One region of the Paenibacillus provencensis genome, then DNA from elsewhere that is predicted to be linked to it. Evidence: riboswitches for the same ligand, from Rfam matches in the RefSeq annotation. Region 1 holds a riboswitch; the other holds the start of a gene.
The links. Region 1 has a riboswitch for glycine ahead of gcvT (glycine cleavage system aminomethyltransferase GcvT). Riboswitches for the same ligand answer to the same signal wherever they lie in the genome.
Positions count from the first base shown of each region.

Region 2: it holds a riboswitch for glycine, as region 1 does, so the genes downstream of both, sdaAB (L-serine ammonia-lyase, iron-sulfur-dependent subunit beta) here and gcvT (glycine cleavage system aminomethyltransferase GcvT) in region 1, are expected to answer to the same signal.

Region 1 covers NZ_JBHTKX010000007.1:46,074-52,694, reverse strand. Annotated here, with positions in the region: gene ACFQ3J_RS23890 (GNAT family N-acetyltransferase) at 87-617, shown strand; gene gcvPB (aminomethyl-transferring glycine dehydrogenase subunit GcvPB) at 757-2,241, opposite strand; gene gcvPA (aminomethyl-transferring glycine dehydrogenase subunit GcvPA) at 2,289-3,644, opposite strand; gene gcvT (glycine cleavage system aminomethyltransferase GcvT) at 3,641-4,774, opposite strand; glycine riboswitch at 4,942-5,065, opposite strand; glycine riboswitch at 5,067-5,242, opposite strand; gene gcvH (glycine cleavage system protein GcvH) at 5,479-5,871, shown strand; gene ACFQ3J_RS23865 (hypothetical protein) at 6,064-6,573, opposite strand.
Region 2 covers NZ_JBHTKX010000003.1:121,201-127,821, reverse strand. Annotated here, with positions in the region: gene ACFQ3J_RS19310 (FAD-dependent oxidoreductase) at 1-889, shown strand, start outside; gene ACFQ3J_RS19305 (LLM class flavin-dependent oxidoreductase) at 1,227-2,249, shown strand; partial or broken gene sdaAA (L-serine ammonia-lyase, iron-sulfur-dependent, subunit alpha) at 2,422-3,319, opposite strand; gene sdaAB (L-serine ammonia-lyase, iron-sulfur-dependent subunit beta) at 3,309-4,001, opposite strand; glycine riboswitch at 4,204-4,315, opposite strand; gene pstB (phosphate ABC transporter ATP-binding protein PstB) at 4,942-5,700, opposite strand; gene pstA (phosphate ABC transporter permease PstA) at 5,740-6,621, opposite strand, start outside.

The DNA.
Region 1 (6,621 bases):
GGTGATCACTCAGTCTCTAAATTAGAATGAAATGGAGCACTTACAGAATTTGAGAAATACATAGAGAACATGATAAAGGAGATTCCATGTACAAAGATAAGGAAATTGCAGTTCGACCGATAGAAAGGGCAGATTTACCGCGTTTATGGGAGCTGATCTATACAGAGGAGAATCCAGAGTGGAAACAGTGGGATGCACCCTATCTTCCACATTATACGAAGAGTTGGGAAGAGTTTGCTGAAATGCAGGATGGCTGGATTGCAAGCGATCACCGCTGGGTCATTATTGTACACGAAGAAATATGCGGAATGGTTTCTTACTATTATGAGGATGAACAGAAGAACTGGCTGGAAATGGGGATTGTGCTGCATCAGCCAAGCAGCTGGAACCAATCCATTGGAACAAGAGCTTTAGGCTTATGGATCGATCATCTGTTTAATCATTTGCCTCTTGTTAGAGTGGGACTGACCACCTGGTCAGGGAACACTCGAATGATTCGGGTCGCAGAGAAGCTGGGCATGCAGATTGAAGCAAGAATCCGAAAGGTGAGATACTATAACGGCAAGTACTATGATTCCATTAGACTCGGAATGCTTCGTGAAGAATGGGAGATATGAGGAAGAGACAAGAGCAGGATATGATAAATGATGCACTTGGATCTGAAAACAATTAACAAACCTCCAATATAGGATTGGAGGTTTGTTTGGTCTATTTCTGTTCTATTTTAGATCAAGGCGAGACTGCCTGCGTATGAAATTAACTGCATGCACAGTTTAGGACAGGCTTACGTGCAGCTGTCGTTTCATCCAAACGAGTAACAGGTGTCCCGTAAGGAGCATTAAGGACGAGCTCTGGATTCTCTTCGGCTTCCTTAGCAATGCGGATCATCGTGTCGATGAAGCCGTCGAGCGTTTCTTTGCTTTCGGTTTCTGTCGGTTCGATCATGATGCATTCTTCCACGTTCAGCGGGAAGTAGATGGTTGGCGGATGATAGCCGAAATCAAGCAGGCGCTTCGCTACATCAAGTGTACGTACACCATACTGCTTCAAGCCTTTGCCGGACATCACGAATTCATGCTTGCAGACGCCTGGATAAGGAATTTCATAATAAGGCTCCAGTCGTTTCATCATGTAGTTGGCATTAAGCACAGCATACTCGGATACCCGGCGCAGTCCAACCGGACCATAAGTACGGATATAGGCATACGCACGAACAAGAATTCCGAAGTTACCATAGTAAGCTTTAACACGGCCAATGGATTGTCCTTCTTCACGATCCAGATAGAATGTACCCTCTTCTGTACGTTTCACGTGTGGTTTTGGAAGGAACGGCACGAGCAGCTTCTTCACACCGACAGGACCAGCGCCTGGGCCGCCGCCGCCATGAGGAGTACTCATCGTTTTATGCAGATTCAAGTGAACCACGTCGAAGCCCATATCACCTGGACGGGCAATTCCCATAATTGCGTTGGAGTTAGCTCCATCGTAATACAGAAGACCGCCGGCATCATGCACGATCTTGGCAATCTCAACAATTTGTTTCTCAAACAGGCCGAGTGTATTCGGGTTCGTCAGCATAAGCGCGGCTGTATCGCTACCTACCACTGCACGCAGCTCATCCAGATCGACCAGTCCCTCTGCAGTTGAAGGAATAGTCACGGTCTCGAAGCCTGCAACTGTCGCACTGGCAGGGTTCGTACCATGGGAAGAGTCAGGCACGATGACCTTGGTGCGAACTTCGCCGCGGCTCTCATGATAAGCACGAATCATCATCAGTCCTGTCCATTCACCGTGTGCACCGGCTGCCGGCTGAAGTGTCACTTCGTCCATTCCAGTAAGACCTGCGAGGTCGGATTGCAGCTGATACAGCAGCTCAAGGGCGCCTTGTACACTTTCTTCCGGCTGATAAGGATGAATCTTCGCAAACCCGGTATAACGAGCAACATCCTCGTTAATCTTCGGATTATATTTCATCGTGCAAGAGCCTAGTGGATAGAAGCCGTTATCTACACCAAAATTGCGGCGGGACAAGCTTGTATAGTGGCGAACGACATCGACTTCATATACTTCTGGCAGTGCAGCTGCCTCCTTACGCAAAAACCCAGAAGGGATAAGCTCATTCTGACGTACCTGAGGCACATCAAGCTCGGGCAAGGAGTATGCGACGCGACCTGGTTTGCTTAGTTCAAATATCAGCTTCTGCTCAGGAGCTTCTGATCCTGCCGTTCTTCCAAAATCCAGTGCAGCTGTCTCGTTCTGAACCTGTGGTTTCTCTGCTTCAATCTTACTCACAGCAATCCCTCCAATACCGCTTTGAATTCATCGATCTCTTCTTTGCTCCGGCGTTCTGTAACGGCGATCAGCATATGACCACTTAGTTCCGGGTATTCACGTCCCAAATCATATCCGCCGATAAATCCTGCAGCGAGCAGCTTGCTCTGCACATCTTCCATACTCGAATTGTCGGGAAGCTTAATAACAAATTCGTTAAACGTCGGTGAAGTAAAAGGAGTGCTTACTCCTTCAATAGAAGTTATTGTCTGCTTGGCATAATGACTCTTCTGCAAATTAAGCTCCGACACATCCAGCATGCCTTGTTTGCCGAGCAGAGACATATAGACCGACGCACTTAGCGCAAGCAGAGCCTGGTTGGAACAAATATTGGAGGTCGCTTTTTCACGGCGGATATGCTGTTCACGAGCCTGAAGTGTGAGTACAAAGCCTCTTCTGCCATAACGATCCGTCGTTTGACCAACGATCCGTCCAGGAATTCTGCGCATATGGGCCTGTGATACAGCAAAATATCCACAGGTAGGACCGCCATAGGAGCCTGCAATTCCAAGCGGCTGAGCATCACCAACCACAATATCCGCACCAAGCTTGCCCGGAGCTTCCAGAAGTCCGAGTGAAATTGGATTCGCACTGACGATAAGGAGTCCTTTGTTTGGATGGATCAGGTCAGCTGCAGCCTGGATGTCTTCTACACTACCGAAGAAATTCGGACTTTGAATCATCACTGCAGCCGTATCTTCACTGATTGCAGCTGCGAGTGCTTCCATATCTGTAACACCATTTGTATAACCAATCTCAACGACCTCAAGATTCAGACCATGTGCGTAACTGGCGAGTACCTGGCGGGATTCTGGATGCACCGTACTCGATACAACCAGCTTTTTACGACGTGTCGCACTTGCAGCCAGATTACCTGCTTCTGCAAAGGCCGTTGCTCCATCATACATACTGGCATTGGCGACAGCCATTCCGGTCAGCTCGCAGATATAGGATTGGAATTCAAAAATCGCCTGCAGCTCGCCTTGGCTGATCTCTGGCTGATAGGGCGTATAAGCAGTATAGAATTCGGAGCGGGAAATGACATGGTTAATAACAGAAGGTACATGGTGGTCATAGATACCTGCACCTAGAAAGCTTGCGTGTGTATCTGCGTTCACATTACGTCCGGCAAGGCGGGACATATGACGAGTAAGTGCGTATTCGTCCAGCTTGGATGAAACAGGGAGTTCGCCTTTAAAGCGGATCTCTTCAGGAATGTCGGAGAAGAGATCCTCCATCGTTTCCGCTCCGATTGCTGCCAGCATTTCCGCCTGATCTTGTTCCGTCATCGGTAGATAACGATTTGCCATTATGAATTCGCTCCTTTTGCCGCTTGGGCTGTAGGTTTTGGTCTTCTATAGAATGGGGTTTTGATCACTTCTGCCTTGAGGCGTTTCCCCCGGATTTCGACTTCAACAGTGGTGCCTGGTTCTGTATACTGAATATCCAGCAGTGCAAGGCCCAGATTGCGTTTGAGTGTAGGCGACTGGGTACCAGTCGTTACCTCACCGATTTGCTCTCCCTCTGCATAGACCGGATAATGAGAACGCGGAATGCCTCGATCCGTAATCTCGATACCGACGAGTTTGCGGGTCAGGCCTTCCTCTTTTTGCTTCACCAGTGCATCCCGACCGATAAAGTCACCAGCAGCCAGCTTCACGAACATGCCAAGCCCGGCTTCAAGCGGTGTAATCGTAGAAGAAAGCTCCTGTCCATATAACGGGAGTTTAGCTTCAAATCGAAGTGTATCTCTCGCGCCAAGCCCGATGGGAAGCAGACCTTCATCTTCACCTGCGGCCATAAGCGCAAGCCATACTTTCTGTGCGTCATCGGCACTGACATAGATTTCGAATCCATCCTCACCAGTGTATCCTGTACGCGATAGAATAACGGTGCTGCCGCTCACTTCCGCACCGTCCACAAAACGGAAAGAGCCAAGCTCAGCAAGATTCACATCGGTCACTTGGGATAGAATAGCTTCTGCCTTCGGACCCTGTAATGCAAGCAAAGCAGTTGCTTCCGATTCATTCACCAATTGAACGTTCTCAGGCAGATGGTCCTGCAGCCAAGTCCAGTCCTTCTCGATATTGGATGCATTCACAACGAGCATGAACAAATGGTCGCTGCGCTTGTAGACAAGCAAATCGTCCACTACACCACCAGTTGGATAGCACATGAGTGTGTATTGTGCCTGACCGATTTCAAGCAGGGATACGTCATTTGTCAGCATTCCTTGTAAAAAGTCTGCTGCATTCTCGCCTTCTACCCGAAATTCACCCATATGGGATACATCGAATAGTCCAGCCTGCTGTCTCACAGCCTCATGTTCTTTCTGGATTCCGCTGAAGGAAACCGGGAGCTCCCAGCCTCCAAAATCGATACAGCGTACATTTGGATATTGTTCATAAAGAGGGAAAAGCGGTGTTCTCAATAATTGGGACATAATTTTCACCTCGTAAAAAGCCGGCTTTCGGCTGTAATTTAGAAGAAGAATAAGTAGAGTTTTCAGAATAAACACTTGAAAAGGGAAAAAGGAAAAAGGGCTATTGGAAAATGGAAAAAGGACAGGCCAAAGAAAAATACACGCTAATAAAGCATGTGTTCTTCTTAGGCTCTGTCCTTGGTACCTGAGAGTTACCCCGCATGATGCTCACGAGTTTCCCCTTGGGTGATCCTTTATTAACATCGTTCGCTTATCGTAAGCAGCGAACGGTTATGGATGCTCTCCAGAGTCGCGTCCGGTAAAAGTCCTTTTTGCCTGAGAGATTCACCCTTTGCTTATCAATGGGCTTACTCCTTCGGCGTTACCATGCGGAAATGTCCCTGCTTACAAGCTGATAATGAACATCATACAACAGCTGTCAGAAGCTCAGAACGATGATCCTGCGGTAATCTCTCCCTTTACGTTCAACCGCTTAATGGGCTAGAATGTTCGGAAATAGCGAACTCTTCCGTTCAATCTAACGCTTATACTACATTAATACGTGATTAAATCCGAAAAGTCAAGGAGTATGTTAAATAAACATATTTTTTGTTAGCATTCTTGACATTGTGATGAGGATTGTTTTACGCTATGGGTGGAAAAAGGGCAGGAACCAGAGAAGAAACACAATTCTAACTTTTGAAAAAAGCGAGGCTGACGAGAACATGAGCGAAGTGATTAACGGTTTGTTGTATAGTAAAGAGCATGAATGGGTTCAAACGTTAGACGGAGATACGGTACGTATCGGGATTACTGAATTTGCTCAGCATCAGCTGGGAGATATTGTGTTTGTGGAGCTGCCTGAAGTTGGAACGGAAATTAACAGTGACGATAGCATTGGTACCATTGAATCGGTTAAGACCGTATCTGATTTGTTTGCGCCAGTAAGCGGAACAATCGTCAGTGTTAATGACAAGCTTCAAGACGAGCCGGAGCTTGTAAATGCTGCACCATATGGTGACGGCTGGATGATTGAAGTGAAAATAAATGGAGATTCCAAAGCTGCTCTTACTAAACTGCTGGATGCAGATGCGTATCGCGCGCATACTGAAGAGTAAGAATATATTTATTTTAATTATCTATAATATATAACGCGTTTGTTTAAATTGTATGAGCTGATTTTCCTGTCTTAAAGGGGAGATCAGCTTTTTTGTATTATTTCGGCTTATAACACTTAGGTATAACTGAACTGAACATGGATTATATCTGTTATGGTAAAAAATGTTTCTCGTGGAACGAAACTCATGGGGTTAATTAATTTTATAAAATCCATCTTGATCCTTTGAAATATGAATCGAAACCGGCTTAATTGCCGAATTCTGATGTTGAGACTGACTTGTTACCGTTATGCTGGTTTCACTTACTGGTGTAGCTGCAAGAGGGGACCAATAAATGGTGTTTCCTTCTTTCAACTCAAGTGATGCTCCCGATGATCTCACCTGCTTGCCAGCCGAACCTTCCTTAACCAGTAATTCACCAGAGGAAGTTGCTATAATTAGTGGGAAATTATTATGATCTTCACTTATTTCGATTGGGAATCCGGGAACGCTGCTCATCACCACAGAATATTTATCTAGCGGGAATGCGACTTGAAGGGAGCTGTGACCATCGTACTCTGATGATATGTTTGAAGGTGGAGATATAGCAGAAGGTACATTGGGCCACAGAATGAACGCGAAGGCAAGAAGGATGGAAGAGACGGTAAGAGTAAATACTTTTGACTTGAATGATGATTGTGTCCTCATGACATGGGTCTTCATAATGATAACCTCCCGGAAAGATTAGTATATATTTTATATAACGTTCAC
Region 2 (6,621 bases), on a different contig from region 1:
CGCAACTGGACAGCAGACTGAGTCTTCGACTACTGGATTAGAACCCGAACCGGGTTCGTTATCCGCTGTGACATCATCCCCTGCCTCTGTTCCGTCTGTTGATAAGACAAGTCCATTGCCAGAAGGAAGCCGCATCCATGCTGATATTAAGCTCGATGCCTGCGGCTTGTCCTGTCCTGGACCGCTCATTGAAGCGAAGCAAGCGATGGACCGATTGGAAGCAGGACAAATCCTGCATATTACCGCTACCGATCCCGGATTTTACGAGGATGTGAAGTCTTTTGCCCGCATGTCAGGTCATACGGTGCTCGCTGTAGACAAGCACTCGAACGGCGAAATTAGCGCTCGTTTGCAGAAGGATGGTGCGAATTCAAACACTTCGCCTTCACAACAAGCCGAGACTCAGGCAGCCGCAAGACCAGAAGGGACAACGATGGTCGTATTCAGCGGCGATCTGGATAAAGCGATCGCTTCCTTCATTATTGCAAACGGTGCTGCGGCGAGCGGCAAGAAGGTTACTCTGTTCTTCACCTTCTGGGGGCTAAATATTCTTCGGAAGACCGAGCCGGTTGATGTGAAGAAGAATTTCATGGGCCGTATGTTCGGAATGATGATGCCAAGAGGAAGCCGTAAGCTCCCACTCTCCCGTATGAACATGCTGGGTGCAGGCTCCAAGATGATTCGCGGTGTGATGAAGAATAACAATATCTCCTCACTTGAGGAGCTGATGGACACCGCAGTCTCTCAGGGCGTTGAGCTTGTCGCTTGCCAGATGTCGATGGATGTAATGGGCATCCAGCAAGAAGAGCTGATTAATGGAGTGAAGATCGGCGGTGTCGGATACTATCTCGGACAAGCCGATCAATCAGGCATCAATTTGTTTATATAAATCATACAACAACCGGAGCAGAATTCATGGGAAGAGAACCAGAAATCTGCTCCTTTCTTTATCTACTTCATCTCTTTTTTCCGCTCTATGGAGCCAGCTTTTTATTGCATGCATGCCATGACCTTAAATTACGCATAACTAATATGAATCCAGGCTACTATATTGGTTCATCTGTATCGGGATTTTTGCATAATAATCAATGGATTGTTCTTTTTATGGTTTATGCAAAATCCATATATCTATAATTTATGATATAATGAAAATGCTATTCTTTTTTGTACCCATCTCGAGAGATTAACGATATATTTTTATCTACAAGGAGGCTTACTACAAATCAATGACTACTGAATCTACATCCCATAAGAAATTACAGGAGATTCCCTTCTCCATTCTAGATCTGGCCACGGTAACAGAAGGCTCTAACATCAGCAGTGCGCTGAAGAACTCCCTTGAGCTGGCTCAGCATGCAGACGAGCTTGGTTATAACCGTTTCTGGCTGGCAGAGCATCATAACATGCCGGGGATTGCAAGCTCTGCAACTTCCGTAGTTATCGGCCATATTGCAGGCGGGACGAAGCGTATTCGCGTCGGCTCTGGCGGTATTATGCTGCCGAATCATGCTCCTCTTGTCATTGCAGAACAGTTTGGCACGCTCGAATCTCTGTATCCCGGAAGAATTGACCTCGGTCTCGGACGCGCTCCGGGCTCTGACCAGCTGACATCTCGTGCCCTTCGCCGCGGACCAGGAAGCGACGGTCAGGACTTTCCGCAGCGCCTTGAAGAATTGCAGCACTTTTTCAAACCAACTTCCACCTCATCAATGCAGGTGCATGCATATCCAGGGCGTGGACTGGATATACCAATCTGGCTGCTTGGGTCAAGCGGATTCAGCGCTGAGCTTGCGGCTCGCAAAGGTCTGCCGTTTTCTTTTGCCAGCCATTTCGCTCCAGACTATCTGCTGCCTGCACTGGATTACTACTATAACAACTTCCAGCCTTCTGAAGTGTTAGAGGAGCCTTATGCCATGGTCGCTCTGAATGCTTTTGTAGCAGAGACAGATGCAGAAGCGCACAAGCTTGCGACTTCACATCATAGACAATTTTTGAATATGATCCGTGGGCGCTTCGGTCTCATGCAGCCTCCGGTTGACGAGCTGGACTGGAATATGCAGGAGAAAGCGATTGTGAAAGGGCAGCTCCGCTATTCCGTTATGGGAGACAAGAAAAGTGTTCGTGATCAACTGAATCAAATGCTGGAGCAAACCGGCGCTAATGAGTTCATTGTAACCAGCCCGATCTATGACCATCAGGCAAGATTACACTCGATTAAACTACTTAGTGAAATATTTAATCAAGCGTAATAACGCCCGCCCAATAAAGAAGCCAAGACGAAACAGGGATTCACACGAGTTCCCTATGCATTCGTCTTGGCTTCTTTAATCATCGTTCATTGTTACACAAGAGATATTCCACTGTGCAGTTCAACATATGCCTCTGGCACACCGCACATTATGCCAGTTCCCCGCATTGCTCTCAATCTGCTGCTTTCTTAGGCGCGGTCTTCCCCTTCTTCGCGTCTGCCAGCTGTTTCGTCAGCTTCTTGCCTGTTGGCGTCTGGGCGAGTCCTCCCTGGGCCGTCTCCCGATGACGGCTTGGCATCGCGCTTCCCACTTCGAGCATGACATCGATCACTTCGTCAGAAGGAATCGCACTCCGCACTCCTGCGAGGGCCATATCTGCTGCTGCAAGCGCTGTGACCGCTCCGAGTCCGTTCCGTACAATGCACGGAATCTCCACCAGCCCTGCGACTGGATCACATATGAGTCCAAGCGTATTTTTAAGAGCTAAACCGACCGCATGCACGACCTGCTCCGGTGTTCCGCCGCGAAGCTCAACCATTGCCCCCGCTGCCATCCCGATCGCTGAACCGACTTCTGCCTGGCATCCACCTTCTGCTCCAGATATGAAGGAATTATTAGCAATGACATAACCAATCGCTCCTGCAGAGAACAAACCATTAACCATATGCTCGTCATCCCATCCAAACCGCTCCTGTGCACTTACGAATACACCCGGAATTATACCTGCTGATCCCGCGGTAGGTGTTGCTACAATTCTTCCCATGGAAGCATTCACTTCGGACACGCCAAGTGCATAGGCCATAGCAAGTGTAGATGCATCACCCGAACAGCTCTGATTGTTCTGCAAATAATGGCGCACCCGCTGACCGTCTCCTCCTGTCAGACCACTGCGCGATGTTGTATCCTCGTTCATTCCTTTATGCACAGCCTGCTTCATAACCTGATAATAATCCGCCATCTGCTGCACAACCTCAATTTCTAGCGTTCCGGTCTCCTTCACTTGCTCTTCAATCATCAGCTCAGCCAGCCGTACAGATCGCATTCAGATCCTTTAAATGCTTAAACCGCATCCGTATCGTCCCCTTTCTTCAAATCAATGACCTTGATATCAAAAATATGAGGCAGGGACTTCAGTCTCATGAGTACATCCGATGCCGGTACCGTGTCTGTCTCCATCGCTGTGAGCGCTTCACCATCCCGGCCTTTGCGGTCGACTTGCATGAACCCAATATTGACGCCGGATTCACTGATCGCTGTTGTTACCGAAGCTATAACTCCGGCTTTATCCGAATGCCTGAGCACAACCGCAGGAAAATCACCTGTCAGCTGCACTCGAAAATCATCCAATAAAGAGACGGTAACGTTCCCTCCACCAATGGAAGCTCCCACCATCGTGCAAGTTCGTTCTCCTGCTGACAGCTCAAATTTCACGGTGTTCGGATGTGCCGCCGGAAGACCGCTCGTTACGAATTCATAATCCACTCCCAGCTTCTCAGCCCACTCCTCTGCATCCGGAATTCGCTCATCATCGGTAGCCATATTCATAAGTCCGCTGATTAGCGCCAGATCTGTTCCATGTCCTCTATAAGTGTCGGCAAAAGAGCCGTATAATATCATCTTCGCCTTCTCCGGTCTCGTCCCAAGCCACTGCCGGGCGATACGCCCAAGTCTAACGGCCCCTGCCGTATGGGAGCTGGACGGTCCCGTCATTGCCGGCCCGATAATTGAGAATACATCCTTGAACCTTGTCATCTTAACTCCCCATTTCTCATCGTTCTAACTTATTCTGTGCAGAAATATCAGTTCTTCCACGCAAAAAAAGGACAGAGTAAGGGCGTACATCCCCTCTCTCTGTCCTGGTACCTGAAAGTTTCGTCAGAAGTGGCCGGCGCATAGCAATCGCCCTCACTCTCACTTACCCCTTTGGCGGCGCATCGGCTCTCTCCAGAGTTGCGTCGAATCAAGGTTCTTCTACCTGAGAGATTCTGCTGTATAAGCCGGGTGCTTATCAGCTTGCTCCTTCGGTGTCACATGGTTTCCCACGTGATCTCTCCCATTGATCTTCATCCGCTGTCCTATTCTTTTTTTGTACTGAATCAATTTCCAACTCACTATAAATAGATTAATCGATAAGCTGACTACATGTCAACAAAAGTAACGATCCAACCTTATATAGAGCAGCATAATGTTACTTTTTCTCACACCATAAAGATTTTTTCAGATTTATTCACTACTTGAATCAATTTATATTTATTTCTAATGAGTTGAATCAATTTCATAATACCTTTAGTTGCTTAAATCAAGAGTATATATAGATCAAAATGATATAAAATTGATTCACTTCTCTTAAGATATATTATGCGCATTCTTTGTTATTCGCTTATACATCTAACCCTGTTATACCTGTCATTATAGAGCAATTACATTGGGCTGATCTATAGACTTAGCTTCATCAAAACAGCCACTTCTCGAACGGAGAAGACTAATCAACCAGAGCACCAACGACAGGAGGACAAGCACGATCGATACTGTAAAATACGCCGAGCACAGCGATACTTTTTCTGTATGAATCTACTGAATCCCACTCTGTAATAGCCTGTAGAACTGACACTATGCAAAAAAAGCACAGCTTCGACTTCTTAAGCCGTAAGCTGTGCTCATCTGATCATTATGAATTCTCGATAATCTCCGATCAGCCGAAACGTCCCATAATATATTCTTGAGTCGATTGGTTCTCCGGATTAGAGAAGATTTTCTCCGTTACATCACGTTCCATGAGATTACCCAAGTAGAAGTACGCTGTAAAATCTGAAATCCGGGCTGCCTGCTGCATATTATGAGTAACGATAACGATACGCAGATCTTTTTTGAGCTCGGTAATCAGCTCTTCAATCTTACCTGTGGATACCGGGTCTAGTGCCGAAGCCGGCTCATCCAGCAGCAATATCTGCGGCTCTACCGACAGGGCGCGAGCGATGCATAGACGCTGCTGCTGTCCACCCGACAGGGCCAGGGCAGAATCGTTAAGACGATCTTTGACCTCGTCCCACAGAGCGGCACGACGCAAGCTTTTTTCCACGATTTCGTCCAGATCCTTCTTCCTCTTGACACCGCGGTATTTCGGACCAAACGCAACATTGTTATAGATCGATTTATGGAACGGGTTTGGCTTCTGCCACACCATTCCGATGTTCTGCCGAAGCTTGATAACATCTGTGCCTGGCGCATTCAGGTCTTTGCCGTCCATCCATATATGACCTGTAACGCGAGCCCCAGAAATCTCATCATTCATTCGGTTCAAGGATCTCAGGAACGTGGATTTACCGCATCCAGAAGGACCAATCAAGGCAGTTACGGTATTCTTGGGGAACTCCATGCTGATTCCCTTCACCGCTTCTTTCTCGCCGTAAAAAACACTCAGATCCTCTGTGCTAAAAGGTTGTTGTGGCATTATTCAAAGTACCTCCCTATATACAAAAAGCCGATTCTACTAGTTCATACGCTTAGCCGCTGTCAACTTGCGATATACAACACGTCCAAGCCAGCGCGCAAGCAGGTTAAAGATAAGAACGAGGATAACGAGAACGGCCGAAGCTCCTGCCGCAATCTCAAGCGCATCAGGCGCAAGCTGCTCACTGTTGACTTTCCAGATATGCACGGCTAGTGTTTCTGCCGGACGCATCGGATTCAGCGGTGATCTTTCGCTGAACGGATTCCAGTCCGTAAAGTCAAGCGGCGGACTACTCATGCCGGCTGTATACATCAGCGCTGCGGCTTCACCGAAGATCCGTCCGGCAGCAAGAATCGTACCCGTGATCATGCTAGGCAGCGCAACCGGAAGCAAAATGGAAGTAATGATCTTCCACTTGGACAAGCCGAGTGCAAGACCGGCCTCCTTCTGCGCCGTCGGAACGGAACGGAAGGCCTGCTCTGTCGTACGTACCATCAGCGGCAGATTAAATACGGCGAGCGCAAGTGCACCGGACAAGAGTGAGAAGCCAAATCCAAAGGTGTTAACAAGTAATAGCAAACCGAACAAACCGATAACGATGGAAGGGAAAGAGGATAGTACTTCAACAACCAATCGTATAAAGTTAGTAATCTTGCCTGGTTTCGCATATTCCGCCATATAAATACCGGCTCCCCAACCGAGCGGAATGGTAATGATTAGAGTCAAGATAAGCAGGAACACGGAGTTAAAGAGCTGCGGCCCAATTCCGCCTCCGCCCCGAAGATTTTGCGGCCGGCTGGTAAGGAAGTCCCAGCTGATATGGCTAACGCCGCGAAGTATAATATAACCGATCAATCCCACCAAGATCGCGATAATAAATACAGCGAAAGCGATGATGATGCCAGTGGCTAATTTATCGGC